3 regions of the Paenibacillus sp. 2KB_22 genome follow, and region 2 is predicted to be linked to each of the others. Evidence: predicted binding sites of a transcription regulator. Region 2 holds the regulator's gene; each other region holds the start of a gene.
The links. The regulator Rex, encoded in region 2, represses fermentation and respiration genes when NADH is low (regulators of the CRP and FNR family bind a similar motif). The targets are predictions, from matches to a motif close to TTGTGAAATATTTCACAA.
Positions count from the first base shown of each region.

Region 1: AB4111_RS20735 (cytochrome ubiquinol oxidase subunit I) is a predicted target of Rex. The motif match lies at 2,298-2,315, and genes of this name have one in related genera.
Region 3: adhE (bifunctional acetaldehyde-CoA/alcohol dehydrogenase) is a predicted target of Rex. The motif match lies at 1,681-1,698, and genes of this name have one in related genera.

Region 1 covers NZ_JBFRHG010000003.1:398,561-403,637, forward strand. The annotation lists gene AB4111_RS20725 (glycosyltransferase) at 1-640, opposite strand, end outside; gene AB4111_RS20730 (tetratricopeptide repeat protein) at 637-1,929, opposite strand; gene AB4111_RS20735 (cytochrome ubiquinol oxidase subunit I) at 2,437-3,852, shown strand; gene cydB (cytochrome d ubiquinol oxidase subunit II) at 3,797-4,852, shown strand; gene cydD (thiol reductant ABC exporter subunit CydD) at 4,854-5,077, shown strand, end outside.
Region 2 covers NZ_JBFRHG010000002.1:682,755-687,831, forward strand. The annotation lists gene AB4111_RS13930 (hypothetical protein) at 1-97, opposite strand, end outside; gene AB4111_RS13935 (cell wall elongation regulator TseB-like domain-containing protein) at 404-934, opposite strand; gene AB4111_RS13940 (amidohydrolase) at 974-2,278, opposite strand; gene AB4111_RS13945 (redox-sensing transcriptional repressor Rex) at 2,265-2,918, opposite strand; gene dinG (ATP-dependent DNA helicase DinG) at 3,137-5,077, opposite strand, start outside.
Region 3 covers NZ_JBFRHG010000002.1:915,643-920,719, forward strand. The annotation lists gene adhE (bifunctional acetaldehyde-CoA/alcohol dehydrogenase) at 1-1,600, opposite strand, end outside; gene AB4111_RS15075 (Crp/Fnr family transcriptional regulator) at 2,031-2,747, shown strand; gene AB4111_RS15080 (hypothetical protein) at 2,835-3,548, opposite strand; gene AB4111_RS15085 (hypothetical protein) at 3,746-4,477, opposite strand; gene AB4111_RS15090 (winged helix-turn-helix transcriptional regulator) at 4,672-4,968, opposite strand.

The DNA of each region.
Region 1 (5,077 bases), on a different contig from region 2:
ATGCAAACCAGTCTGCATACTCCTGATTAATCAGCGTGCGTATGGCTTTCTTGGCCTCTGTGCTGTACAGCTCATCCGCATCAACCGAGAGCAACCAGTCGGGACGTGTTCCCGCCGCCGCTTGCCATAAAGTGTTGCGAAGTCGCCATTCCTCGGCGAACAGTGGTTTCTCCAATACCTCCAGACGGACCACCTTCGGATAGGCTTTGCATAGATCCGGGGTTCCGTCTGTGCTGGCATCGTCCACAATCACGATCTCATCCACGAACTCACTGAGATCATGCAATACTTCTTCAAGGTATCGGCCGCGTTCATTGCGAACCTGCAGCATGGCGGTCAGCTTGTTGCCTTTGCTTTTGCGAACCCGACGAATGGAGAAGGGCTCTTTGAATACACTTGTTTCTTCTTGTGTTACAGCATCCTTTTCTCCGGGACCTTTAGAATCGCCCCAGTGATGCACTTGGCTTCGGATATCCTGCGTTTGTGGTGCGTGATCCGGCGTGTGATCTCCATTTTCCAATGCGTCTGTATGTGTCCGATCGACTGTTTCGGTTGGCGTGTAAGTGGTTTCGGTTCGGATATCCCTGTGCACCATTGGCCCATTCAACTGTTGTCTACGTTTCTTCGGGTCCAGCATCATGGCACCTCCCCAAGCAATTGCTGTACAGCATGATCCAACAACTCCAGCTCGACAATCCGGGCGAGGGCATCTTCATCCTCCAGTGCCGTTTCGAGAAAATGTCTGACTGCCCCGTGTCTATCTCCTCGCAGAGCCAGGGCACTTCCGGATAATTGCTGATAATCTTGGCGACTGGCATCATCCTGAATATCGACTGCATGCACCAGAGCCAGTGCCTCTTCCACGCGTCCTGTCTCCTGATAAATGCGGAATTTCCAATGTCTCGCGGTTTCTCCGCCAAGTTCGTCCAGGATGCGCAGCGCGGTTCCGTAATCATCGTTCATACGCAATAATTCCGCTCGTACAAGTTGATCTTCTCCTGCCTCCAACCAGCGACATAGCTGTTCATAATGATGTCGTTCCTGTTCGTCGGCTGCACTAATTCCATACACCCGCAGGGCGTCCTCCAACTGTCCGGCCCGGGCATGAATGGCAGACAGGAATCTATAGTGGGAGACTACACAGTCACTGCGACCATTCAAGACGGCATGGGAGAATGCCTCTTGAAGTGAATTGATAGCCCGAGGATCTTCAAGCAAGTACTCATAAGCTGCCAGCAAAAAGGATATGGTCTCATGTGCACCTGCTTTGGCTCGAAGCTGGCGATAGAAGTCGGCACGTACACTGCATTGAAGCAGGGTGACGCTATCCGGAGTGCCTGACAGGATCTGCCGCAGCGCATGCAGGAAGAACAGTTCGTAGTCCCGGAGAGGGACTTCGAGATCATCCTTTTGCATCGAACCCGCGGGTGAAGGATCTTCGCCTCCCAGCCAGATGGCGCGTACGCCTTGGAATAACAGCTTCATATATCGTGTTTCTGAGGATGTACCTACCAGATCGGCGATGCCCACCAGTTTGGAAATACTGCTCTCCCACAGGGGGGAAGATGCTTCGTCTCCGACAGGCTCAGGGAGCAGGGCAATACATAGCTCCGGTTCCAGCGAAGCTGCAGCCATGAGCCAGTAGGGATGAGTAACCACTGCCACGGTGCGGGGTTCCAGCAATAGCTGTTCGGCTTCAGATAGGGAGATCACGGTGATAACCGCAGGTACATCCTCTGTTTGCGTCAGACTGCTGACATAGTAGACCTCGCCCTCGATCGACAGCAGTGCAGCAATATCGGGATAGGGGAAGGATGACCATCCTCCTTTGCGAGGGAAGAGAACATATCGTACAGGGGGCTGTGCTGCGCTGGCCTTATCCGGGCTGGCTTCGGAGTCTTCACCTGGTAACGGCGCAGGTTTTTCCATGAATCGCTCACCTCACCTTGACTGTAATATGGAGCGTCCTTCGCTATGCATGTGCTTCATGCTTCCACTTCATATGTAAAGCCATTCACGGCACTTCGCATGATATGCCTGAGACTAACATATGGGCATTCCGTCCCAAACATGAGTATCTTCCATGAATAGATGAAGTAGGCAAGCTTTTATAGAGTTTTCCTGCGCTCCGCTACCCCATTTCCAGCTGCATTCCACCTTCTCGGTTCTCGGTACTAAAAACCTCGTTTTTTGAATCTGCACTAAAGCAGCTAAAAGTATTATGAGATTGCTTCAAATAGGCTGAATTTTATCCTTTGTGTGACCGAGGTCACTTTTTTTTGCTCTGGAGACGAAGATTGTGATAATTCTCACATGTATAAAATAGGGAATCTGGCACAATACGTTCATCAACGTATTTGGCGGACAGACAGCGAAGGTGCAGCTTCAATGCCAAATACGCATACTGCGAAGTGAACAGAAAGAAGGGGTAACGGTATGGATCCGATTATGTTATCGCGTATCCAATATGCACTTACAACGATCTTCCATTTCTTTTTTGTCCCGCTATCCATCGGTCTTGTACTGTTGGTTGCGATCATGGAGACGTTGTATGTTGTTAAGGGGAAGGAAATCTACAAAACGATGGCCAAGTTCTGGGGCAAGCTGTTCCTGATTAACTTTGCCGTTGGGGTTGTCACAGGTATTCTGCAAGAATTCCAGTTCGGCATGAACTGGTCAGAGTACTCTCGGTTCGTGGGGGACGTGTTTGGTGCGCCACTGGCGGTTGAAGCGTTACTCGCGTTTTTTATGGAGTCTACATTTATTGGGTTGTGGATATTCGGATGGGATCGTTTGTCCAAAAAAGTGCATCTGGCCTGTATCTGGCTGGTGTTTGTAGGCACATTCCTTTCCGCACTGTGGATTCTGGCAGCCAATTCATTTATGCAGCATCCGGTCGGGTTTGAGATTAACAACGGCCGAGCCGAGATGAATGATTTCTTTGCACTGATCACGAATGGTCAGCTTCTCGTTGAGTTTCCACATACAATCTTTGGAGCATTGATGACAGGGGCCTTTGTTGTCACCGGGATCAGTGCTTACAAATTGATGAATAAGCAGGATGTGGAAATCTTCCGTAAATCGTTTAATATTGCGATCATCATTGGACTCGTTTCTTCATTGGGTGTAGCTTTCTCCGGGCATTTCCAGGCACAATATCTGGTGGAGACACAGCCGATGAAGATGGCAGCCAGTGAAGGCACATGGACGACGACAGAAGATCCGGCACCATGGACGGTGGTTGCTTTTATCGACCCGGATAAACAGGAGAATACCGGTGAGATCAAAATCCCTGGATTGCTCAGTTACCTGTCCTACAGCAAGTTCTCCGGCAGTGTCACAGGTATGAAGGAGCTTCAAGCCGAGTATGAGCAGACGTATGGACCGGGGAATTACATCCCGCCGGTACGAACAACATTCTGGAGTTTCCGCATTATGATCGCAGCAGGTGGCTTAATGATTCTGTTATCCCTATATGGTACGTTTCTGGCCATGCGCAAGAAGCTGGAAGTTGCAGGAAAGTGGTTCATGCGTCTGATGGTATTTGCTATTTCTCTGCCATTTATCGCTAATACATCTGGTTGGATCATGACCGAGGTTGGCAGACAGCCGTGGACGGTGTTTGGCTATATGACGACCGAAGCCGGTGTCTCACCGAACGTATCCGCAGGAATGATTCTGTTCTCTACCATTGCTTTTACCGCCGCGTATACGGTTCTTGGAATCGTGATGGTATACCTGTTCGTACGTGAGATCAAGGCTGGGCCATTTGCGGTCGATAAGCCGGAAGATCACGATGAATCGGCCGATCCGTTCGGCGTGGATGGAGGTTATTCCGTTGTCACTAAGTGAGTTGTGGTTTTTGCTGATTGCCGTATTGTTTGTCGGTTTCTTCTTTTTGGAAGGTTTTGATTTTGGTGTAGGGATGTCTACAGGCATTATTGCCAAAACGGATCGTGAACGCCGGACCCTGATCAACTCGATTGGTCCCTTCTGGGATGGTAACGAAGTATGGCTGATTACAGCAGGGGGCGCGATGTTTGCTGCCTTCCCGCACTGGTATGCCACGATGTTCAGTGGCTTCTACCTGCCGCTTGTGGTCGTGTTACTCGCCTTGATTGGTCGCGGGGTTGCCTTCGAATTCCGCAGTAAAATGAAACAGCAGCGCTGGCGCAAAACATGGGATATCATCATTGTAGTATCCAGCGCGCTCCTTCCTTTCCTGTTCGGCGTAGTCTTTGCTACGTTCATGAAGGGTCTGCCTATTGATGGGGAGATGCAGTTGCGTGCAGGATTCTTCGATATTGTTAATCCGTACACCGTGATTGGTGGTTTGAGTGTAACCCTGCTGTGTCTGGTTCATGGATTGCTGTTTGCCTCACTACGAACAGTCGGGGAACTCAGAGAGCGTGCCTTGAATACAGCGCAAAAATTGATGCTGCCGCTGGCTGCACTGCTCGCTGTTTATGCGTTAATGACGTATTTTATGACCGATGTATTCACCGTACGGGGCTGGGCCCTTTGGATCATGGTTGTACTTGGCGCAGTCGCGCTTGTACTTGCGGCTTACTTCGTGCGTCAGAAGCGTGAAGGTTGGGCTTTTGGTATGACTGGTGCAGTCATTGCGATTGCCTTTGCTTCGGTATTTATCGGACTGTTCCCAAGAGTGATGGTGAGTTCCTTTGGAGCGGCATATGACCTGACTGTATACAATGCAGCATCTGGTGCGTATTCCTTGAAAGTCATGACCATTGTAGCTTGCACATTGCTGCCGTTTGTTCTTGGCTATCAGATCTGGAGTTATTATATCTTCCGCAAACGTCTGAACGAGCAGCACCACCTGGAGTACTGATATGGGACGGGGGCTGCTGAAGCTGCCGGGCATCCGGCCAGTACTCGCGCTGGCATCAGCGCTGGTACTGTTACAGGCGATGACGATCATTATGCAAGCCAAATGGCTGGCACAGGCCATCACGGCATTGTTTGAAGGTTCATCCATAACGGAGCAGTACCCGGTACTGCTGTTGTTCCTGGCTGCTTTTGCCGCCCGCTACGCCCTATCCTTCTGGTTACAACT
Region 2 (5,077 bases):
TCTGCAAAGCCACCTGACGATACACAAACCAACCTCCAAACAACACAACGGCTGAAATGACGGCAGTTAAAGCAATAGGCAATACTTTTAGCTTCAAGTGAATTACCCCTCCCAGATTTTGGCCTAACCTACTGGCTTATTGGTATATACGAATATGTGCACATTGACTCCTGCGAGAATTTCGACAGGTTTATTTGTTTTGAATGTAACTTTGAGTACATATCTGAGTATATCACATCGTATATACAATTTCGAAGGCGAAAATATGAATAAATTATTAATTTTAATTTTAACTATTTAAATCAAAACTGTTCACAGGCAACACAAAGAACCGGTTCAGTCGGATATCCGTCTGCCGGTTCTTTCATTTCTATGATTCTCTAGCTAAGTTACTCTATTGGTTCTAGCTGTTCGGGAGTGTGTAGACCAAGTCCACCTGTTCTCCATTGCTAAAACGATAAAACCGATAGTGGTTATGCGTACCGTCTTTATAATACACTTGCCACACATATATTCCATTCACAACTCCGGGCATGATTCGTTTAATCTCACCGGCAGGAACTTCGGAACTAAAGCGATTGCGTATCTGTGCTTCGGACATGCCATTCTGCAGCAGTTCACTGTGTACAGCGTTAGCACCTGTAGCAGGTTGATTGTTTGCATCGAATTTAACCCAGACCATTACATCCTGGTTATCCTTGTTTTTGCCGATCAGGGTCCAGTAGATGTTGTCAGAGCCTTCTTTATCTCCCCAGATGTATTTACGCAGTTCATCATAAGATGTAATACCCAGTTTCTGTTGTGCTACCTGTATGGCGAGCGCTTCTTCCTTACGCTGGTCCTGTGTGACATACACGTAATAACGCTGAAGTCCAATCAGAATCAGAACCAGTGCAAGCAGCGAAACCCATATCCACTTCTTTTTTTTCTTCAAAAGCCGAACTTCCTTTCCCTATGATGCTCTTCAATGCAATTAACGAGCAAGCAGACCATCAAATGCCAATTGAGACTCACGCAAAATGCGCTCTTCATCCAGCGTCAGACATTCGCCATGTTTGACCACTTGTTTCCCATCCACCCATACGTGCTCCACATCTTTGGCAGAGGCCGAATAGATCGTATGTGAGATCAGGTCTGTATGTGGGTAGAAGTGTGCCTGTTCAATGTCCAGGGCGATGAAATCAGCCTTCATGCCTACCTGAAGCGCTCCGGTATTGTTCAGGAAGATGGATTTAGCACCATATGAAGTTCCGAGTAGTAACGCTTCGCCCGCTGGCACTGCCGTCGGATCACCAGACACACCTTTGTGGATCAATGCAGCCAGTCTCATTTCCTCAAACATATCCAGATTGTTGTTGCTTGCCGGTCCGTCTGTTCCGAGTGACACGGTAACTCCTGCTTTCAGCAACGCAGGTACCCGCGCAACACCGGAAGCGAGTTTCAGGTTACTTCCCGGGTTATGGGATACAGCCACATCATGGCGGGCCAAAATTTCAATCTCTTCATCATTCAGATGGACCGCATGTGCAACCAGGGATGGACGGGAGAAAAAGCCCAGTTTCTCCAGATGTGCCACAGGACGCAGTCCGTAGTCTGTAACGTTCTGCTCCACTTCACGCAGCGTTTCCGACATATGTGTATGCAGAGGAAGGTTAAGGTCATTTGCGACCTGTACAAGCTTCTCTATGTAGTCAGGAGGGCATGTATATGGTGCGTGTGGCGAGATTACGGTTGTGATGCGACCATCTGCTTGTCCATTCCACTCACGTGCAAACGCTGCCGACTCCTCCAGCTTCCGCAATTGCTCTTCTTCCGAACACAGCCCGATTACACCACGTGCCAGTGCTGCTCTAACGCCGGATTGTTCCACAACTTTGGCAACTTGATCCATGTGATCATACATGTCCAGGAAAGCTGTAGTTCCGCCTTTCAACATTTCAAGCACGGATAGCGAGGTTCCCCAATATACGTCTTGTGAAGTCATTTTCGCTTCCATCGGCCACATTTTTTCTTGCAACCATACTTGCAACGCAAGATCGTCTCCGTGCCCTCTGAGCAACGACATCGCTGCATGACCATGCGTATTGATCAGACCCGGCAGGAAGAACAATCCTTTTCCATCCACTTTGGTACAATTTTCGTCTCCATCCGGCAATGTCTCACCAATATGCACAATCTTGTCATTCTCGACAACCATGTATCCATGAACCACATTCCATGTTGTACCTTCATTAACAGCAAATTTGCCGTTGTGAATTACCCATCTATTTGTTGTCATCTTCCTCGTCGTCCTTTCCAGTCTCCAAGTAATAGGCCAAACTAAGCAGATCCGTTGTAAAGTCAGCATGGTGAATGCGGATATGTGGCGGTGTTTTTAGAATGGTTGGTGCAAAATTAAGAATCGCTTCGATTCCGGATTCAATAAGCTGATCGGCTACATTTTGAGCTTCCGTATCCGGAACTGTAATAATCCCGATGCGGATGTTATCCGTCTTAACCGATTCCGTCAATTCATTCATTGGTTTTACCGTCAAACTGTTGATTTGACTACCAATCTTCGGTCCATATGCATCGAATACAGCAACAATCTTCATGTTGTCTTTCAGATATGCGTTGTAGTTGGACAAGGCCTGTCCGAGGTTACCCGCGCCTACCAGAGCTACATTAATTTGCTGATCAATTTTGAGAATGTGACGAATTTTCTCGATCAAATAGGATACATCATACCCGATCCCTTTTCGACCAAAATCACCGAAGTAAGCCAGGTCTTTTCGAATTTGGGCCGGATTCAGATCCAGCCTCTGTCCAAGCTCTTGAGAAGAAACAGTAGCCACCTCACGCTGATGCAACTCGTTCAAATAGCGCAAGTATACAGGCAGACGTCGTACCACCGCTTCCGAAATTTTATCCGATTTCATTCTTGCTCCCCCTTACCAATGCCACGATAAAATAATAGATGAAAAGATGAGCATTCTGTATAAACTCCAAGATAGACGTGACATTTTATACAGAATGCTCCTTGTAATTTAGGTTATAAGTTCTTACGTGCAACTGCTTTAATCGGAAACGGAAATATCTAATAAAGTTTAACGCCAAACGATAGTGTCATGCAATGATATAACGAACAAAACAACCATTATTCTTGTTCATTAACAGGTTTTTCTAACCACTCGGTAATTCGTGGAACCATCTGCTCCGTGAGCATATGCTCCATTTTGGGACCAGGTAATGAATATAAAAAGAATTTGCCATAGTACGCTTCGATCACACGTGTATCATAAACAATGACAATACCTCTGTCCTTCGCAGTACGCACCAATCGGCCAAATCCTTGCTTGAAACGAATGACCGCTTGCGGCACAGACAGTTTCATGAATGGATTTTTCTTTTGCTCCTGGAGCAACTCACTCTTGGCTTCCACCAACGGATGATTCGGCGGCTGGAAAGGCAGGCGCACAATAGCAAGACAGGTCAGTGCTTCTCCCGGGATATCTACACCCTCCCAGAAGCTGCTTGTGCCCAAGAGTACCGTAGCTTTGGCATCCTGGAACCTACGAGTCAACTTGGAGCGGCTTCCACTGTCCACACCTTGGCCCAACAACGAGATGTCGTTACCAGACAGTGCCTCCTTCAGCGGATCATAGACCTGTCGCAGCATCTTGTATGAAGTAAACAGAACCATCATGCGTCCACGCGTGGCAATTGCGGTCTCTGCGAGTGATTGCACCAGCATATTGACAAAGTGCGCATCACCCACACTGCCTTTCACACTTGGGAAATCACGGGGAATCACTAGAAGTGCCTGATCGCGATAATTGAAAGGTGATGGAAGCATCGACGTTAACAGCCGATTATTCTCGGAGGCTTCCTGTAAGCCAAGCTGCTCAATCATGAACTGGAATGACTTATCTACAGATAGCGTAGCCGAGGTAAGCACAACACTTTTCTTTTTATCAAAGAACAAATCCTTCAGTTGTGCACTTACATCTACAGGTACGGCATACAGTTGAAGAGATTTACTGCGGAACTGACCGCTGGCTTCCATCCAGTACACCGTTTTGGCATCATCCATACGCATGAAGAATCGCAGATTCTCCTTCAATGTGGTCAGATCTTTCAGCAATCCTGTAATGTCCGTAATCAGACTATCCGATTGATAATCATCCTGATCCTCTTTCACCTCAAGCAGCAATTTATCCCCTTTGCGAACCAAATCCCCCAGAGTCACATAGATCTGGTTCTCCAGATCCTGCAACTCCTGCCATTTCGCAGGTTTCTGAGATGCCTTCAGGCGCAGGGAAAATTGCCCTGTCTCTCCCGGTGAAGCATCACTTCGTTCAGGCAACAGACCGAACAAGGCATCGCTCATACGATCCCACAGTTCCTTAACCTCGACAGCTAGCGGGAACATCTGATCCACCATGGAGCCCCATTGCACCGAATTTTCATGCCCGGATAACTGCGAACGAAGCATAGGCAATTGTCCATTACGACTGTCTTTAAACAGACGGGTCAGGGTATGAACCAACGTGAAATATTTCATATGCATTCCAAGATGTTTACCAGCTACATCCTCCAGATGATGGGCCTCATCGATCACAAGACTCTCATAGGCTGGCAACAGCTGATGCGCTGCTTTGACATCCGTAAACAGTTTGGAGTGATTGGTAATTACGATATCAGACAACCCGGCCTCATGTTTGGCGCGATGATAGAAACATTTGCGGAACCATGGGCAGGATCTTCCCAGACAGGACTCGGATTCGCTCTGTACCGTCTCCCAGAAGTCGCCTCCGCGTCCGCTAAGGTTAAGCTCCTCATCATCTCCAGTTTCGGTCTGAGTAAGCCACACGATCATCTGAGCGGCTGTGAAATAATCCTCTTTGGGTGTGGCGAATTCACGTTTATTGATTTTGTGCTCGAATTTGCGCAGGCACAGGTAATGTCCACGTCCCTTGAAGACAGCAGCCTTAAACGGAAACGGAACCACTTGGGTCAGCATTGGAATGTCCCGCTCTCTCAATTGCTCCTGCAGATTGATCGTATGCGTGCTGACCATGACTTTCTGTTCTTGTTT
Region 3 (5,077 bases), 230 kb from region 2:
GATCTACTGTTGTTGTGGATGGATCTGGCTCAACATCGGAGAATACTTCGATCGCTACTGGCATTTGGCGTTGACGCAGATAGTGTTCTACCTTTTCAACATATCCAAGTTTCACCATCATGGCATCCGTAATAATCGCCACACGTGTGATATCAGGCATTTTGGCAAGATACTGTGTTGCCCCTTTTTCGAAGTAGACTTTGTTCGGCACTTTGAACCATTGCATATTCACGGTACGGCGAGCCACCCTTTTCACATTGATTAAGTTCACAGCGGTTACGTTAGAAGAAGTCGAGTTACGTCCGTATGATCCGCATCCCAGTGTCAATGATGGCATATTTGTGTTGTAGATATCCCCGATGGCACCGTGTGTGGATGGTGAGTTCACAATAATCCGTCCAGTTTGTAGACGATCTGCGAATTTGCCAATCACTTCTTCATTTGTGGAATGGATAACCGAGGAGTGACCCATGCCGCCAAAAGCAACCACTTCTGCTGCACGTTCAATTCCCTCTGCTGCCGTTTTAACTTTGTAACAAGCGAGTACCGGACTTAATTTCTCAGCCGACAATGGGAATTTTGTACCTACCCCTTCAATCTCGGCCACGAGAATTTTGGTGCCTGCTGGAACTTCAATACCACACAACTTCGCAATGCTCACCGCAGATTGACCAACAATCGCCGGGTTCACCGCACATTTCTCGGCATTAATCGCACCTGCTGTCAATTTTGCTGCTTCATCTTTGTTAACAAAGTAACAGCCATTTGCAATCATTTTTTTCTTCACTTGATCAAAGATCGGTTCTTCAATGATGACCGCTTGCTCGGAAGCACAGATCATGCCGTTGTCGAAAGACTTGGACAGGATCAAATCCGTTACTGCCTGATTGATATCCGCGCTTTTCTCGATGAAACAAGGTACGTTACCTGGTCCTACGCCCAGTGCAGGTTTACCACAGCTGTACGCTGCACGTACCATGCCTGATCCGCCTGTTGCCAGAATGAGAGCCACATCATTGTGATTCATCAGTTCGTTTGTACGATCCATGGAAGGATCATCAATCCATTGAATACAATCTGCTGGTGCACCATGTTTCACAGCCGCTTCCAGCAGGATTTTGGCAGCTTCCCGGCTACAATTCTGTGCAGATGGGTGGAAACCAAAGATGATCGGGTTACGCGTCTTGATGGAGATCAGTGCTTTAAACATCGTCGTTGATGTTGGATTGGTAACTGGTGTAATCCCCATGATGATGCCGACCGGCTCAGCAATTTTCTGGAAGCTCTCATATTCGTTATCTTCAATCACACCTACGGTTTTGTCATACTTGATGCTGTGGTACACATATTCTGTTGCAAATATATTTTTGGTGATTTTATCCTCATATACTCCGCGGCCTGTTTCTTCTACGGCCATCTTGGCGAGCATCATGTGTTTATCCAGACCCGCAAGCGCCATCGCTTGCACAATCCGGTCAATCTGCTTCTGATCCATCTTCATGAATGCGGCGTGTGCTTTATTCGCTTTGTCGATTAACGTTTGAATATACTGACCTGCTGTCGGTTCTTTTGCTGGGGCGACTTCGTTCTTTACAGCCATCTCCCTCATCCTCCTAAAGGTTCGTATTGGTTTGTCTCTCTTCTTTACATTCACATCGTAACATGACCATAAACTTAATTATGTGATTTTTTTCACAAAGTATAACGAATTTAATTTAAGTTTTGTAGTGTCCTTCATCCAACCATTTTCACTTCCTATTAAAAATATAGGGCTGTAAAATTCATGCTCTCCATTAAAAGTGAATTTTATCACAATGTTTGAAATTTCGTCATTTTTGCCCCCTTTCCTTCCCCCTCAAACGGTAAGATTAGGTATATACTGAACTTAAAAATTGAACCACCGCAATTTGTACCGTCCTTCCTCCCGGCCGAGATGACCCTGATCAGGACGGCAACGGTTTGCGGCAAACCTCGGAGGCTACTGCAAGCTACAGGAGTCCATCCGACGGACACAAAGGGGAGATAGACTTATGATAGAACTAACGACTGTACTGGAAAAACGCGGCAATACCAACTGTTTCTCGGAAGCGAATTTCAACCATCTGCTGGTTACCATGAAAGATAGAACCTATCCGGAAGGTACACATCTGTACTGGGAAGGAGACGTCTCTGACAAACTTTATTATATGAAACGGGGCCGTGCCCAGATCACCAAATCCACGGATGAAGGCAAGGAATTGATCATGTACATGTATCAGTCCGGTGATATGATTGGGCAGGCTGATCCGTTTTTCGGATCGAAACACAGCTTCTCGGCGGAAGTGCTGGAGGATAGTGAGATTGGTGTACTGGAGCATAAAGACCTGGAGATGCTGATCTGCCAACACTGTGACTTTGCGATCGACTTTATGAAATGGATGGGCATCCACCATCGGTTGACACAAACCAAGTTCCGGGATCTCATGTTATATGGCAAACCGGGTGCACTCTGCTCCACCCTCATTCGTTTGTCGAATTCATATGGTGAGCCTCATGGTGAGCATGTCATTATTCACAAAAAAATTACCCACACGGACCTATCCAATATGATTGGAGCCACCCGTGAAAGTGTAAACCGCATGTTAAGCGATCTGCGCAAGAAAGATGCGATTGAATATGATAATGGCATGATTGTCATCAAAGATCTGAAGATGCTGCAAGGGATCTGTCACTGTGAACTTTGCCCGAACGAGATCTGTCGTATCTAATATTTGACTATGTTATCGGATGTTGCTTATATATTTTAATGAAAAAAAGCCCAGTTCTCTGAATAGAGATTGGGCTTCTTGGTATGCTTAGGATGCATTGGTCAATTCAAGCTTCACCGCATCACGTGGATTCAATTTCATGTCCAAACCATTTTCCATTAGTTCTTTGTCATTCACCATAATGACCCACCGCTCATTCATGCGGGGTGTGACATTCTCGACCGAAACGACAAATTTGTTATTCTCCGACATTCTTACAATCCCGCTGGACTTCAACACATCGCGAACTGTACACTCTTGAACGTAGACTCCGGCATATTGACGATTGAGGGTTGGCATAATGTTTCCACCGCTCACCTTGAGTAACGTTGTCTGATATGCAACGCCATCCCCCCCACTGTCAGCGGCTTTCACGTAAATGATCACTTCATCTTTGGCATGAAGCTCCATGTCCCAATCTTCCTGCTCAATATCCTTGCCATTCAATTTGACAGCCCAGCTAAGCGAAGAATCCAGAGAAACTTCACCAACGGATTGAATCCGTTTGCCATCTGCCGTAAAATCAACCAGTCCGCTATTGAGTAATGCTTTTTTGAGTGTCAATCCCTCGCTAAAATCTCGCTTTATGGACTTTGTTGCATCAGGCAAAAACGTACTGCCATCTACAGCCACTGTAATCGTATTCGCTGTTTCTGTCTCTTTGACAATTGGCTGCTCAGAAGGCTGTGTCTCACTACAACCAGCCAAGATCGCCAGTAGGAGCAAACATACACCTATGTAACCGGGGATTTTCTTCATCATGTAGGTAACACCACCCTGCGTAAAATCATTCACCCTGTTGTCCATAACCTCTATTATGGCACAACCTTCAGCAAAAAAAAGTGTCAAAGCCGTTACTTTTATAGGGTGCCCCCTCCAGATAAGGCTTGTACAAGAAAGAGAGCCTGCACACAGGCTCTCCAATCTGAATCATTTTTCCGATCTCATCGGTTACGCTGTTACTGGACACAAGCCTGCATGTATGTCCGTCCTCCATCTCCATCTTTCAGATATGGATTAAGTCCGAAGAACTGTTCCTCAGACACATATACACCTGTCAGCAATCGCCCTTCAAGCAATCCACCGTCCACCTGCACGCAACATGAAGGTGCGTCTACATACTCCTGATACAACGGAATCTGTCCATATTGTTGATGTACCTTGAAGACCTTGCCTTGCTCATGCAAAGGCCGTTCCGAGAAATAGGTAGGTACAATATAACGGGCAATGACATCCAATTCCTGAACGCTATAAAAGGGTTCATCCCCAAGCCATGGTGCAAACATTCGAATCTTCTCATATTGAGACCAGACAACCGCCTGAATCAGCATTTCTGCCTGAGCCAACCGGCCTACGCCCACATCCAGAATCAACTGCTTACCCTGAATTGTTTCTTCCATCTGAGACATCGTTGAATCAGGTTGGCTCAGTTCACATCCGATACACTTCCAGCCCCTGGACGTTTGAATCCATTTTTGCAGCACCGCCGGAGCTAATCTCGGACCATCGCTGTTCACAGAATGCGTATTCACTTCGGCTAAATCGTCCTTAACCGATTGGGAATATGCTGTGCGCTTGAATAACTCTGCAGCTTTTTTGTAGATTAGATGGACCTGGATGGATGCGCTCTCAAGTTCTGCAATATCTTTCTTGCCGTAGCGTACTTCGCGGGATAAGCTTTCTTCTCTCATGACAAGTGGGCCTCCTTCGCTCCGGCCGTCTGTGGCCATTTTCTATAGATTATACTACAACTCATGACAACATGTGCATAGCCCAAGAGAAAAACGACGATCCACGTTATACTTAAGACAAAAACCCCTGATTTCCACAGAAATCAGGAGTCTATGTCTTTCATGCAACGAAAGTGGGTGATGTTGCTTATACGTTAGTCAACCCACTTCTCAGCCCAATCTTGAATTTGATTCATGACAGGCTGGAGCGCTCTACCTTTATCCGTCAGTTCATATTCAATACGAACCGGCGTCTCAGGATAGACGTGACGAACCAGAATACCTTCACCCTCCAGATCTTTCATCCGTTCGGATAACATCTTATCACTCATAGATGGAATCAGATTGGAGATATCCTTGAATCGCTTCGAACCACTCATCAATGTTTGAATAATTAAACCATTCCAGCGCTTGCCCAAAAAAGAAAACGCCGTCTCAAAACGCGGACACATCCGCAAGTCTTGACCTTCCACATTAATCACCTCTTTAGAGATCACTCAACTTACATTTTGTTAGTATATTTCATAATAACATATTTAAGCATTAAAGAAAACGTCTGCC